Regions from separate parts of the Specibacter sp. AOP5-B1-6 genome, predicted to be linked through region 2. Evidence: riboswitches for the same ligand, from Rfam matches in the RefSeq annotation. Region 2 holds a riboswitch; each other region holds the start of a gene.

The links. A riboswitch is a leader RNA that binds a small molecule or an ion and turns the genes downstream of it on or off. The one in region 2 is predicted to bind S-adenosylmethionine.
Region 1: it holds a riboswitch for S-adenosylmethionine, as region 2 does, so the genes downstream of both, ACT3TS_RS07805 (hypothetical protein) here and ACT3TS_RS11145 (ABC transporter ATP-binding protein) in region 2, are expected to answer to the same signal.
Region 3: it holds a riboswitch for S-adenosylmethionine, as region 2 does, so the genes downstream of both, ACT3TS_RS10395 (aminotransferase class V-fold PLP-dependent enzyme) here and ACT3TS_RS11145 (ABC transporter ATP-binding protein) in region 2, are expected to answer to the same signal.

Annotation. Positions count from the first base shown of each region.
Region 1 covers NZ_JBQSVT010000011.1:88,447-92,821, reverse strand. Annotated here, with positions in the region: gene ACT3TS_RS07815 (helix-turn-helix domain-containing protein) at 1-214, opposite strand, end outside; gene ACT3TS_RS07810 (sodium:solute symporter) at 403-1,884, shown strand; SAM riboswitch class IV at 2,136-2,247, shown strand; gene ACT3TS_RS07805 (hypothetical protein) at 2,260-2,544, shown strand; gene ACT3TS_RS07800 (biotin/lipoyl-containing protein) at 2,579-2,809, opposite strand; gene ACT3TS_RS07795 (transketolase C-terminal domain-containing protein) at 2,806-3,297, opposite strand; gene ACT3TS_RS07790 (hypothetical protein) at 3,383-3,613, opposite strand; gene ACT3TS_RS07785 (VIT1/CCC1 transporter family protein) at 3,817-4,375, shown strand, end outside.
Region 2 covers NZ_JBQSVT010000018.1:62,076-66,450, reverse strand. Annotated here, with positions in the region: gene ACT3TS_RS11160 (acetate--CoA ligase) at 1-109, opposite strand, end outside; gene ACT3TS_RS11155 (ABC transporter permease) at 106-909, opposite strand; gene ACT3TS_RS11150 (aliphatic sulfonate ABC transporter substrate-binding protein) at 909-1,946, opposite strand; gene ACT3TS_RS11145 (ABC transporter ATP-binding protein) at 2,028-2,870, opposite strand; SAM riboswitch class I at 2,877-2,988, opposite strand; gene ACT3TS_RS11140 (CoA-binding protein) at 3,102-3,518, shown strand; gene ACT3TS_RS11135 (cobalamin-independent methionine synthase II family protein) at 3,545-4,375, opposite strand, start outside.
Region 3 covers NZ_JBQSVT010000016.1:91,427-95,801, reverse strand. Annotated here, with positions in the region: gene rsgA (ribosome small subunit-dependent GTPase A) at 1-168, shown strand, start outside; gene hisN (histidinol-phosphatase) at 641-1,456, shown strand; SAM riboswitch class IV at 1,616-1,729, shown strand; gene ACT3TS_RS10395 (aminotransferase class V-fold PLP-dependent enzyme) at 1,771-3,216, shown strand; gene ACT3TS_RS10390 (class I SAM-dependent methyltransferase) at 3,350-4,120, shown strand; gene ACT3TS_RS10385 (Nramp family divalent metal transporter) at 4,238-4,375, shown strand, end outside.

The DNA.
Region 1 (4,375 bases), on a different contig from region 2:
CACCAATGGAGATGGAGAGGACCTGGCACAAGGTGACCAGGGAAGCCACACTCGGTGAGGTCAGGTCGCGCTCGACCCTGCTGAGGAATCCCTTCGTCAGTCCAGTCGCGTCCGCCACGTGCTCAATGGTGAGCCGCTGGTCCTGCCGGGCTGCGCGAATCCGCGACCCAATGGCCACCGGGCCGGCACTTGGTTCCAGGGGCAAAGCTTTCATTGCGGCTCCTTACGCCACCAGCGCCACTTGAATTTAAGCGGCATATTGACTGTAACTACCATCACAGTTTAGCCTAATAGACAACAAATGTTGCTTTATAGGCAATATTTTTGGGGAATCCCAATCACTTAGCACTGGAGCATCGCGTGGACTTAAACATTGCCATAGTCGTCTTATATTTGGTGGCCATGCTGGCCTTTGGCTGGTGGGGCAAATCACGAACCAAGAACAACAGCGACTTCCTCGTCGCCGGCCGCCGCCTGGGTCCCTTCCTCTACACAGGGACCATGGCCGCCGTCGTGCTCGGTGGCGCCTCCACGGTGGGCGGGGTGGGGCTTGGTTACAAGTTCGGCATCTCGGGCATGTGGCTGGTGGTCGCCATCGGTGTCGGCGTACTGCTGTTGAGCCTGCTCTTTGCGCCCACGCTGCAGAAGCTGAAGATCTACACGGTCTCGCAGATGCTGAGCCTGCGTTACGGCCGGGAAACCACCAAGGTTTCGGGCATCGTCATGCTGGCCTACACCATCATGATTTCGGCAACGTCGACGGGTGCCTACGCCACCATCTTTGTGGTGCTGTTCGGCTGGGACCGCTGGCTGGCCATCGCCGTCGGCGGGGCGATCGTGCTGGTCTATTCGACCATTGGCGGCATGTGGTCCATCACCCTGGCCGACCAGGTGCAGTTCGTCATCAAGACCGTGGGCGTTTTCCTGCTCATGCTGCCGTTCGCGTGGAACGCCGCGGGCGGCCTTGGCGGCATCCGTGAGCGCGTGGATGCAAGCTTCTTCCAGTGGGACGGGATCGGTGTCCAGACGATCATCACCTACTTTGTGGTCTACACCCTGGGCATGCTCATTGGCCAGGATATTTGGCAGCGCGTCTTTACGGCCCGCACACCGGAAGTGGCCCGTTGGGGCGGCACCGCGGCCGGCATCTACTGCATCCTTTACGGCGTTGCAGGAGCGTTGATTGGCATGGCCGCCTACGTGGCGCTGCCCGCCATTGACATCGCCAACCTGGGCAAGGACGTTGTTTACGCTGAGGTTGCCACCGACCTGCTACCCATGGGCATCGGCGGAATCGTAATGGCCGCGGCCGTTGCCGCCATGATGTCCACCGCCTCCGGCTCGCTCATTGCCGCCGCGACAGTGGCCCGCAAGGACGTCATTCCGTTCGTCGCCAGCTGGTTCGGCAAGGACATCGACAACTCCGACTCCGCCAACCCCGAGCACGACATCAAGGCCAACCGCTGGTACATTCTCGTGATCGGCCTGCTGGTGGTGCTGATCTCCATTGTGGTCAACGACGTGGTGTTCGCCTTGACCATCGCTTACGACATCCTCGTCGGCGGCCTGCTCGTGGCCATCATCGGCGGCCTCGTGTGGAAGCGCGGCACCGGCCTGGGTGCCGCCTGGTCCATGGCCGTCGGCTGCATCGTCACCATCGCATCCCTGGTCATTTACGCCACCGGGATCATCCACAGCGTCGACGGCATCTACGCCAACGAGCCGATCTACTTCGGCCTGGGCTCCTCGCTCATCGTCTACGCTGTGGTCTCCCTGCTGAGCCCGGAAACCCCAGCCCATATCCGCAAGGTCTGGGACGACCGCCTGGCCGCTGCCGCCACCGACTCCAACCCCGACGAGGAAGCCCACGCGCTGGCGAAGTAACCCTCGCATCTGCCCCGCACTCGTGGTTGTCAATTCAACTGATTTAGGTTGAATTAACAACCACGAGTGCGGGCTAGATTTTTTGTTTGGAGGACGACGGCGGAGGAGGCTGCCGCGGTTGTCCCGGCTGCGGCTCTGGCGTCCTTGTGTGCATCCGCCGGTCGCTTGCACGGGTGGCGACGGCGGCAGGTGACGTAATAAATTACGTCACCTGCCGCCGTCGAGCCTTAAAGCAGTAGCCTTGGGAACAGCTTCATGAGATGCGACGCCAAGCTCCGACTGGTCGCACACCAACCCCATGCTTCACGGGTGGTTCGGATGAGGAAGTGACCGGCGGAAAGCTCCGTTCGGTAAGAGCAAGCAAAGGCTTCCACCATGACTTTCACTTCCGTGGCCCCCGCAACCCGGCGCAAGATTGCCCGGCCCGCCAGCATCCCCGTCCTTCCGGCCGTGGACCTCAACCTTGGTTCCGTGTCGTTTGCGACGCCCGGTGGCTACCACCAGTACTGGTCGGGCGAGCCCGTCGAGTTGGTCGAAGCACTCACACAGGCCGTCCGGCCGGCCCAGTGGATCCCGGAAATCGCCACTCTGGTTGTCACCGTGGCGCAGACCGGTGTCAGGGCGGGTCGCCGGATCGGCTTCGGGCTCACCGCGCACTGACGCACCAGCGGCTCGGCGTGGGGAGGCGTCGGGTTCACGAGATCTCGGCGATCACTGACCCCTGCGCCACTTCGTCGCCTTCCTGGACCCGAAGCCGGACGGTGCCGGCAACGGGCGCGTAAATTTCGGCGTCGACCTTGTCAATGGCGACCTCGGCGAGCAGGTGCTTCTCGGCCACCGTGTCGCCGTCGGCCACGTACCAGGTGGCCACGACGCCGGGTTCGGAGGCATCCCCCGTCATCATCGGAAACAGGACTTCACTCATGCAGCTACCGCCGTTCGGACCGCGGCCTCAATGCGTGCGGCCGTTGGCAACACAGCATATTCGAGTTCATGGGCGTAGGGAATGGGCACGTCCGGCACGCACACGCGGCTGAAATGCTTCAGCAGGGCGGGGTCGTGCTCGGTGATGGTGGCTGCAATCTCCCCGGACAGCCCAAATGACTGGTAGCCCTCATCGACCACAATGACTTTTCCGGTCTTTGCTGCCGTGGCGATCACGGCTTCACGGTCCAGCGGCACCAGCGAGCGCAGGTCCAGCGCCTCGACACTGATGCCCTCCCCCGCCAGCTTCTCCGCCACGTCCAGGCTGTGGTGCACGGACAGCGACAGGGTCACGATGCTCACGTCGGTGCCCTCGCGGACCACCTTGGCCTTGCCGATCGGGACCTCGTACTCCTCTTCGGGCACGGCGCCGATGGAGCGCTGGTTCTTCGCCATCCACGCCAGCCCCATGACGCCCTTGTGGAACATGTAGACCACAACAGCTCCGCGCCATCGCTAAGGCCCCCGATAGCTTCGGTGGCACTGCGATGGACGGCGCCCACGACCGGTTGCATCAGCGCTGCGGCTGGCTGGCAGCCTTCTTCTTGGCTGCCGCACTAGTGGAGGCCCAAGTGCCGCCAAGCAAGGCAGCGCAGCTGGAGGCCATGACCACCATGCCCGCATTTCCCTTGACGAGGCCCGCAATAAACAGGGCCGCCATGCATGCGAGCCCCATGGTCATGCCGATCAACATGATGCGGGTGGCGTAGTAGTCATGGGTCTTGGTCTGCTGTGTGGCGGTCATGGAATTCTCCTTGGTTGAACTATCTTGTGGGGTCGAAGCAATGACACAACTCTACGCAAGTACTTTCCATTGCGTCAAGTACTTTCTGAATATTTCTTTTGGCTGGATTTTCCGGCATCCCGAAACTTTTTCGCTAGGAGTCCCGGCCGGAAAACCGCATGAATCCGCGCTACAGTAGGGGCTGACTTTGAGGAGCAACTCCCGTGCCTGAACGAATTCCCACCCCGGCAGAAATTAAGCGCTGGCGCCAATACTTGGCCGATGAACGTGCCGAAGCCTCGGTCTACCGGGACTTGGCGAAGCGCCGCGACGGCGAAGAGCACGATATCCTGATGGCCCTGGCCACAGCCGAGGGACGCCACGAACAACACTGGCTGGACCTGCTCGGTGACCACGCCGGTCCGCCCATGCGTCCGTCATCCCGCAACCGGCTTTTGGGGCTGCTGGCCCGCCGCTTCGGCTCCGTGTTTGTGCTTGCATTGGCGCAGCGTTCGGAGTCCAGGTCCCCATATGCCACCGATGCTGATGCCACCGATGCCATGGCCGCGGATGAATCAATCCACGAGGAAGTGGTTCGCGGGCTCTCGGCAAGGGGCCGCAACAGGCTCTCCGGATCCTTTAGGGCAGCCGTCTTTGGCGCCAACGACGGCCTCGTCAGCAACCTTTCCCTCGTGATGGGCATGGCTGCAACCGGGGTTGGCAGCCAGGTGGTGTTGTTCAGCGGCATCGCCGGCCTGCTGGCAGGGGCGCTGTCGATGGCTG
Region 2 (4,375 bases):
CCGCCGGGGTTGAGGTGTGGACCGTGCGCCAGGGTTCGGCCCAGTCGAGCCGGCCGGCCGCTGCCGCCCAAAAATCGAGGCGGTCCTTTTCGTTTGTTTCCGTTGTCATGACCATTTGCGCACTGCCCATTTCTCCGCCAGGCCCAGCAGGGCGTCGGTGGCCTTGCCGAGAACCGCCAGCAGCACGATGGCCAGCAGCAGCCTGTCGGTGCGGCCGTTGTTTTGTGAATCCGTCAACAGGAAGCCCAGTCCCATGGAGGAGGCGATCAGTTCGGCAGCAACGAGGAACAGCCAGGCCTGGGCCAGGGCGAGACGCAGTCCGGAGAAGATGGCCGGGACCACGGCCGGCAGTTGCACGGTGGTCAGCAGCTTGATGCCCTTCAGCCCAAAGGCACGGGCGGCCTCCACAAGGTTTTTGTCCACGTGGCGCAGGGCCAGGGACACCGTGGTGAATACGGGGAAAAACGCACCAATCACAATCAGGGTGACCTTTGAGTCCTCGCCGATCTTCATCCACAGGATCAGCAGCGGCACCCATGCCAGGGACGGGACGGCCCGCAGGGCGCCGATCGTGGGGCCCAGCAACACCTCGGCGGCCTTGGAAAGCCCAACCAGGGCACCGAGTGAAACACCCAGTGCCGCGCCGGCAACGAATCCGATGAGCACCCGCTGCGTGGAGATCGCCACATGGCCGAACAGTTCGTTGCGTGCGATGAGCTCGGTCCCTGCCTCCAGCACCGCACGGGGCGCCGGCAGCTGGACCGGTGAGAAGAGTCCGGCGGCCGTGCTCAGCTGCCAGGCCAGCAATATCAGGGCCGGCAGCAGCAGTCCCAGGCCCAGCCGGGCCCAGCCGTTGGCCAGGTTCCGGACGGACCCGCTGCGGCGCGCGGCCGTGGTGGTGGCTGTCATCAGGCTTCCTTGATCGAGTCGGGATTTGCCTTCACGGCCAGGGAATCATCCAGGAGGGTCTCCAACGCGGTATCGACTTCAGCCTGGGTCTTGACGTCGCCGAGTTCCACAAAGGTGGGCCCGATCTTGGCCAGCACGGCGCGCTGCTTGTCCCCGGGAATCCCTGACACGTCGAGGTTGCTGCGCTCGAGAATCACCGTGTTGGCCACGGCGGGCTTGAGCCCGGCGGCGTCGGCCAGGATTTGTGCCGTTTCTTCGGGGTTGGCCGCGGCCCAAATGCGAGCTTTTTCATAGGCGTCCACAACGGTCTGTGCCAGTTCGGGCTTGTCCTTCAGGAACGACTCGGTGGCGTTCAGGAAACCGTAGGTGTTGAAATCCAGATTGCGGTAGAAGAGCGTGGCGCCTTCCTGTTCGGCGGCCGCCATGATGGGGTCCAAGCCGGACCAGGCATCCACGGAACCGTTCGCCAGGGCTGCGCGGCCGTCGGCGTGCTGGAGGTTCTCCACTGTCACGTCCTTCGTGCTCAGCCCAGCTTCCTCCAGCGCCTGGACCAGGAAGAAGTACGGGTCGGTTCCCTTGGTGGCAGCCACGGACTTGCCCTTGAGGTCGGCGACCGAGGTGATGGCCGAGCCCTTGCCGGTGACCAGTGCCGCCCACTCCGGCTGGGAGTACAGGGAGATGGTCTTGATGGGGGATCCGTTGGCGCGGGCCAGCAGCGCGGCGGAGCCGGCCGTGGATCCAACATCGACGGCACCGGCGCGCAGCGCCTCGTTGGCCTTGTTTGAACCTGCGGACTGCAGCCATTTCACGGTGACACCCTTGTCCGCCAGGGTCGCCTCCAGCCAACCCTTTTCCTTGATGACCAGGCTCAACGGGTTGTAGGTGGCAAAGTCGATGGTCAGTGTGCCGGACCCGCCGCCATTGCCGGCTGCGTCGGTGGCTGCGTTTTCACCGGCGCAGCCGGCCAGGGCCAGAGCGGAGACAGCGGCGGCGACGCTTAGGAAGGAACGGCGGTTGACAGAGTGTGAAACAGGCATGAGGGTCCTAAAAATGGTTGCGGTGGTGAAAGTGTGTGAAGCGCAGCTGCGCAGGAGTGCAGGTGCGCTCGAATGGGGAGGCTAGTGGCCGTCGACGCCGAGACTGGCCAGCAGCGAACTGCGCAGGCCGGCCAGTTCTGTTGACGCCCGGGCGCGGGGGCGCGGGCCGGGCACTTCGACCGTGCGCACAATGGTGGACCCTGGGCGGTCTGTTCCGTCCGGTCCGAGCAGGATGATGCGGTCGGCCAGCTGCAGCGCCTCATCGACGTCGTGGGTGACCAGCAGGACGGTTGCGGGCTCGGCGGCGTGCACATCCAGCAGCAGGTCCTGCATGGTGATCCGGGTCAGGGCGTCCAGGGCGCCGAAGGGTTCGTCCAGCAGTAAAACGCCGGGATTGCGGGCGAGGGCGCGGGCCAGGGACGCCCGTTGTGCCATGCCGCCGGAAACCTCCCGAGGCCTGTGCCCGGCGAAATCCGACAAGCCCACCAGTTTCAGCAGTTGTTCCACCGCTCGGCGGCTGCGGGTGGCGTCCGCGTCGGAGGGCACACCAATCGCCACGTTTCCGGCGATCGTCCGCCAGGGCAGCAGGCGGGGCTCCTGGAATGCCACGGCACAGCGCGCATCAATGCCGGACACGGTGGTTCCGTCGATGGACACGGCGCCGGTGCTCGGGGCATCGAGCCCGGCCACGGCACGCAGAAGAGTGGATTTCCCGCAGCCCGAGGGTCCGAGCAGGGCAACAATCTCCCCGGCCCGCACGTCAAACGAAACATCACGGAGCACCGTGTGGGTGCCGGCCCCGGAGCCAAAGGAACGGCCCAGCTCATGAAAGGACACCGGCATGGCGGCCGTGCCCCGCGGATCAAAGACTGGCGGGGACGCTGAGGCTGAGACTGGTGTGGGCGGCGAAAGTAAAGCAGACATGGCAACACTCCATCGGTCCTGGCGGTAGCACCCTGCCGGTATCGACACCCACAAAGGGGGCCGACCAGGGTTGCTGCGGCGTCGTTGAGCCAGATCTCTCAGCCGCTCGGGATGGTCACCTTCAGACTAGGGCCCGGCACCGGACCGACAGAAATTGGCGGACGTGCAGCGGTTCGCGAAGCGTAACAATTCAATTGGCCGACCTCTGCAGGGACGGCATAAGCTCAGCTCATGGCACATGTAAACGACCCCGCAACCATTCGCCGCCTGCTGACAACGCCGGGCCGCTGGGCGGTGGTTGGACTCTCCAACAATCCCCGCCGCGCCGCCGTCGGCGTTTCCTTGTTTTTGCAGCAGCACCTGGGCCAGGAGATCATCCCGGTCAGCCTCAAGGGCGACGACGTCCACGGCGCAACGGGCTATAAAACACTGGCGGAGATCCCGGGCCGCATTGATGTTGTTGACTGTTTTGTGAATTCCACGAGGGTTGGCGACGTGGTTGACCAGGCAATTGCGGTGGGCGCCCGGGCCGTCTGGCTGCAGCTGGGTGTCATCGACGAGGCGGCGGCACAGCGGGCAGTGGACGCCGGCCTGGATGTCGTCATGGACACCTGCCCCAAAATCGAGGCTGCCGCACTGGGCCTGTAGCCGCACTGCGCTGGCGGCAGCGGGGATTATTTCCAGAGCCGGCTGCTGGCCAGTGCCGCACCTTCGCCAAGTGCCGCCAGCTTGGCTGCCGCAATCTGCGGGTGCACGCGGCCGCCGAGTCCGCAATCAGTGGAAGCGATGATGCTTTCTCGCCCCACCACCGAGGCAAAGCGTTCAATGCGGTCGGCCACAAGTTGCGGGTGTTCAACCACGTTTGTTGCGTGCGAGACGACGCCCGGCACAATCGACTTGCCCTCGGGCAGCTTGGTGTCCTGCCAGATCTTCCACTCATGTTCGTGGCGGACGTTGGCTGCCTCGAAGGAATATGAGCCCGCGTTGATATTCAGCATGGTGTCAACCAACTCGGGGAACGGCAGGTCTGTGGTGTGCGGGCCGTGCCAGGACCCCCAGCACAAGTGGAAGCGGATCTGGTCTTGCGGCAATCCACGCAGTGCGTAGTTCAACGCCTCAACCCTGATTTGGGTGAACTTCAGGTAGTCCTCAATCGAGGGGGCCGGGGTGATCTGATCCCAGTTCTCGGCGATCGAGGGGTCATCGATCTGCAGCGTCAACCCGGCGTTGATGACGGCAGTGTATTCCTCACGCAACACATCGGCGCAGGCGTAAATGAACTCTTCCTCCGTGGCATAGTGCTCGTTGGAGATGCGGGAGGCGCTGCCGGGAGACAGTGCGGCGACGAAACCTTCCTCGACGCCTGCCCGGGCCATGCCGGTGGTGAGGTTCTTGATGTCGGAGGCGACGGCGTCGTGCCCGGTGTAGGTCAGGGGACCGGTGCACTTGGGGAACAGTTTTGCGCCGGCGGAGAAGATGCCGGAGGCGGGGTCGTTGTAGGCCTC
Region 3 (4,375 bases), on a different contig from region 2:
TGCAAGCACGACAGCGTCGCCGTGAACTGCGGGCTGGACCCCTATGTGGCGTCCGGGAACGCGGGCGACGCCGGACCTGCCCGCCTTGCGTCGCTGCGCCGCCTGCTGGGCACCAGCGACAGGACAGAAGGCCGCGCCGAGGCGAAGGAACTGGGCATCTTCGAGTAGTCCCCACCGGCCCCCTAACCTCGTTCCTCGGCAAGGGATCCCTGCCGGCGTGGGCCCATCCACCGGCACCTTAAGCTCGTTCCTCGGCCAGGGATCCCTGCCGGCGTGGGCCCATCCACCGGCCCCAGCTGTCCCAAGCTGCGCACAACCGGCCCCCGCTGTCCTAATCTGCGTGGAACTCGCCGCGGTTGTGCCGCAAAACTGTGTTATGCGGCACACCCGCAGTGGGTTCTGCGCAGCTTGGAACATTTGGCCAGCTGCCCGCGGCTCAGTTGGCTTCTGCGCACGGCTAGGCGCTTGCAGGATGCCCAGGCGCCACTGCCCGTGAACTTGTACGCGCCACTCACAGCGGGTGGTGCGCATGAGTTTTGGTTCGTCACCGCATATACACCACTGAGCTCCAGTTGTGCGTATAAGTTCACGAAGGTGGCGCTGACGGGTGTTTGCGCCAAATCGCGATAGCGTGAAGCGTATGACGATCGAACCCCAGACGTACAACGATGACCTCCGCCTGGCACATGTCCTGGCCGACAGCGTCGACTCCCTGACGATGTCCCGCTTCAAGGCCCTCGACCTGGGTGTTGAAACCAAGCCGGACCTGACCCCCGTGACGGACGCAGACAAGTCCGCAGAGGAGTCCATCCGCAGCCAGCTGGCCCGGGTCCGCCCGCGCGACGCCGTGCTGGGTGAGGAGTTCGGCAGCAGTGGACACGGTTCCCGCCGCTGGATCATCGACCCGATCGACGGCACCAAAAACTTCGTCCGCGGCGTCCCCGTCTGGGCCACGCTGATCGCCCTCGTCGATGAAGGCGTCCCCGTCGTTGGCCTCGTCAGCGCGCCGGCCCTGGGCAAGCGCTGGTGGGCCGCCCAGGGAACCGGCGCCTACATGGGCAAGTCGCTCGCGGCAGCCACCCGCATCCGCGTTTCAAACGTCGCCGAACTCAAGGACGCTTCCCTGTCCTACTCGTCACTGAGCGGCTGGGCCGAGCGCGGCAACCGGGACGAGTTCATCTCCCTGACCGACGACGTCTGGCGCACCCGGGCCTACGGCGACTTCTGGTCCTACTGCATGGTCGCCGAGGGCAGCGTTGACATTGCCTGCGAGCCCGAACTGAACCTGTACGACATGGCCGCACTCGTCCCGATCGTCACCGAGGCCGGCGGGCGCTTCACCTCGCTCGAGGGCGCCGACGGCCCCTTCGGCGGCAACGCCCTGGCCACGAACTCGATCCTGCACACAGAGGTGCTGCACCGCCTCAACCCCAACTGGGATGACCTGCTGGGCTGACCCCAACCAAGAAGCACAGGTGAGTTAAGAACGACGGCGTCCTCCCGCCGTCGTTCTTTTTGTCCGCCTGGCGCGGGGCTGCTTCGGGCGAATGCGGGCGCCCGTTACGCAACGTAACAAATGCGCCGTCGGAATTCTTGGGCTAACCTTTTGGGCATAGGTCACGAGTGCCAGCGCTAAACCCCGGTTTGCTGGCCGGCAACCCTCCTTTCGCGGCGGGGTGCCCCGGGTGACGACCTGGCCAGGCCGGAACGGTCATGGCAAGCGCGGACTCCTTGGCACCCCCAAGCGTCCTTCCGTCGAAGGAAACATTCATGAGCAACGCCCTGTTTGAGGAAACACTGCTTGAGAACACACAACTGGCGGAAACCTCCCTTGCCAGCCGCCCCCTGCTGCCTGTCGTGGGCCAGGACCTGCCTGCCCCGCTGATCCAGGGCGGGCACGTGCGGTATGCCAATCTTGACTATGCAGCATCGGCGCCGGCCATTGAAGAAGTGGCGGCACACCTGAACGAGGTGCTGCCGTACTACGCCAGCGTGCACCGGGGCGCCGGCTTCGCCTCCCAGGTAAGCACGTCGGTGTATGAAAACGCCCGGCGGATCGTTGCGGACTTTGTGGTGGCCCGCCCCGACGACACCGTGATCTTCACCCGCAACACCACAGACTCACTGAACCTGCTGGCCGGGTGCGTGGCAAGCATCCTCAAGCAGCAGGGCTATGCGGAGGGCCGCGCCAACGTCCACGGCGAGGTGCTCTACCTTGACATCGAGCACCACGCGAACCTGCTGCCGTGGCAGGCTCTGCCGCACCGCTCGGTGGTCGCCGCCGATTCCATTGCGGCCACCCTTGCACGGGTGGAAACCCAGTTGCGTGCCGGCAATGTGCTGCTGTTGGCTGTCACGGGTGCCTCAAATGTCACGGGCGAGGTGCTTCCCGTGGACGAGCTGGCCGCGCTGGCGCACCGCTACGGCGCGCGCATCGTGGTGGATGCTGCCCAGCTGGCACCGCACCGCCGGATCGACCTGTCCGCCAGCGGCATCGACTACCTCGCGTTCTCGGGCCACAAGCTCTACGCACCGTTCGGCGCCGGAGTCCTGGTGGGCCGCCCCGACTGGCTCGACGCCGGCACGCCCCATCTGGCCGGCGGCGGCGCCGTAAAGGACGTCAAGCTCGAGTCAACGCGCTGGACCGAGGGCCCGGCCCGCCACGAGGCCGGCTCCCCCAACGTGCTCGGCGCGGCCACGCTGGCCAAGGCCGCCACCGCCCTGGCCGCCCTCGACGCCAACGACTGGCACACCCACGAACAACTCCTGCGCAGCCACCTGGTCGCCGGACTGTCCGCGCTCGACGGCGCCACCGTCCACACCCTGTTCAGCGACGCCGACACCCACCCGGACTGCGGCAGCATCGGCGTCGTTAATTTCTCCGTCACCGGGTACGACGCCGGACTGGTTGCGGCATACCTGTCGGCCGAACATGGCGTAGGCGTACGCGACGGCAAGTTCTGCGCCCACCCGCTGCTGAACCGTTTGGGGCTGCCCGCCGGTTCACTGCGAGCCAGCTTTGGGGTCGGTTCCCGTCTCGAGGACGCCCAGCGACTGCTCGACGGCATCAGCACGCTGCTGCGGGACGGGCTGGGCTGGGACTACGTGGTCGACGCCGGCCGCTGGGTCCCAGCCGACGACAACCGCGTCTACCCCGGCTGGGCGCCAAACACCCCGGGCACGGCCGGTGCCGCCCCCTGCACCACCGACCAATAAACGCTCGATCACATACGGGGGCGTTTCAATCCTGCCAGCGGGCACCAGGCCTGCCAATAGCCATTAGAGAGAGCGAGGGTTGGGTAGAGGGTAAAGTTGAACGGCACCAACGCACAACACCCCAGGAGCGAACATGGCAGGCACCGGCGGACCGGTCTTCGACGCCGAACGGCGCCAACGCATGGCAACAGCCTTCCTTGAGGGCGGTGGCCACTACCACAAGGTCCGCCCCGGCTACCCGCGTGAATCCCTTGACTGGCTGACCGAAGTCGCCGCGCACCCCCTTCATGACGTCCTAGACGTGGGGGCCGGAACGGGCAAGTACACCCAGTTGCTTGCCGGGCGCGGCTGGACCCTGACCGCCGTCGACCCCTCGGCCGACATGCTCGCTCAGCTTTCCCACGCTGTCCCGCAGGCCACCGCGCTTGTGGGCACGGCCGAAAACCTCGAACTGGCCGACTCCACCATGGACCTTGCCATAGTCGCCCAGGCCTGGCACTGGTGCGATCCCCTCACGGCCAGCACCGAGATTGCCCGCGTGCTGCGCCCCGGAGGCACCCTCGGGCTGGTCTGGAACCAGCTCGACGTCGGACTCCCCTGGGTGCACAGGTTGGCCCGCATCATGCACGCCGGTGATGTCCACAAGCCCGACTTCCGCCCCACCCTCGGCCCGGAATTCGCGCCCGCCGAGCCCCACAACACCCGGTGGGGCCAGACGCTGACCCCCGAGGAGCTCATGGAGCTGGCCAAGTCGCGCAGCTACTACCTCAAGGCCTCGGAGCAGGTCCGCGCCAAAGTGACAGCCAATCTGCGCTGGTACTTGTTTGAGCACCTGGGCCACGTCCCCGGCACCGAACTACAACTTCCCTATGTGACCCAGACCTGGCGCACCCGGAAGTTGTAGGCCGTCCCGTCAGCAGGAACCGGCGCCCCAAGAACCGCACCTCGACAACGGCAGCCCAAAAAGCATATGATTTCGGCATACCTACAAAATTGATTTAGGCACTTCGAAGGGTTGATTGTGCTCGAGACTGCCACAACCGGGAAAAAGCCGCTGCGCAAACCGCGCGGCGGACTGCTCCTGCTGCTGGGCCCTGCCTTTGTGGCCGCCATTGCCTATGTCGACCCCGGCAATGTTGCAGCCAACCTCACCTCGGGT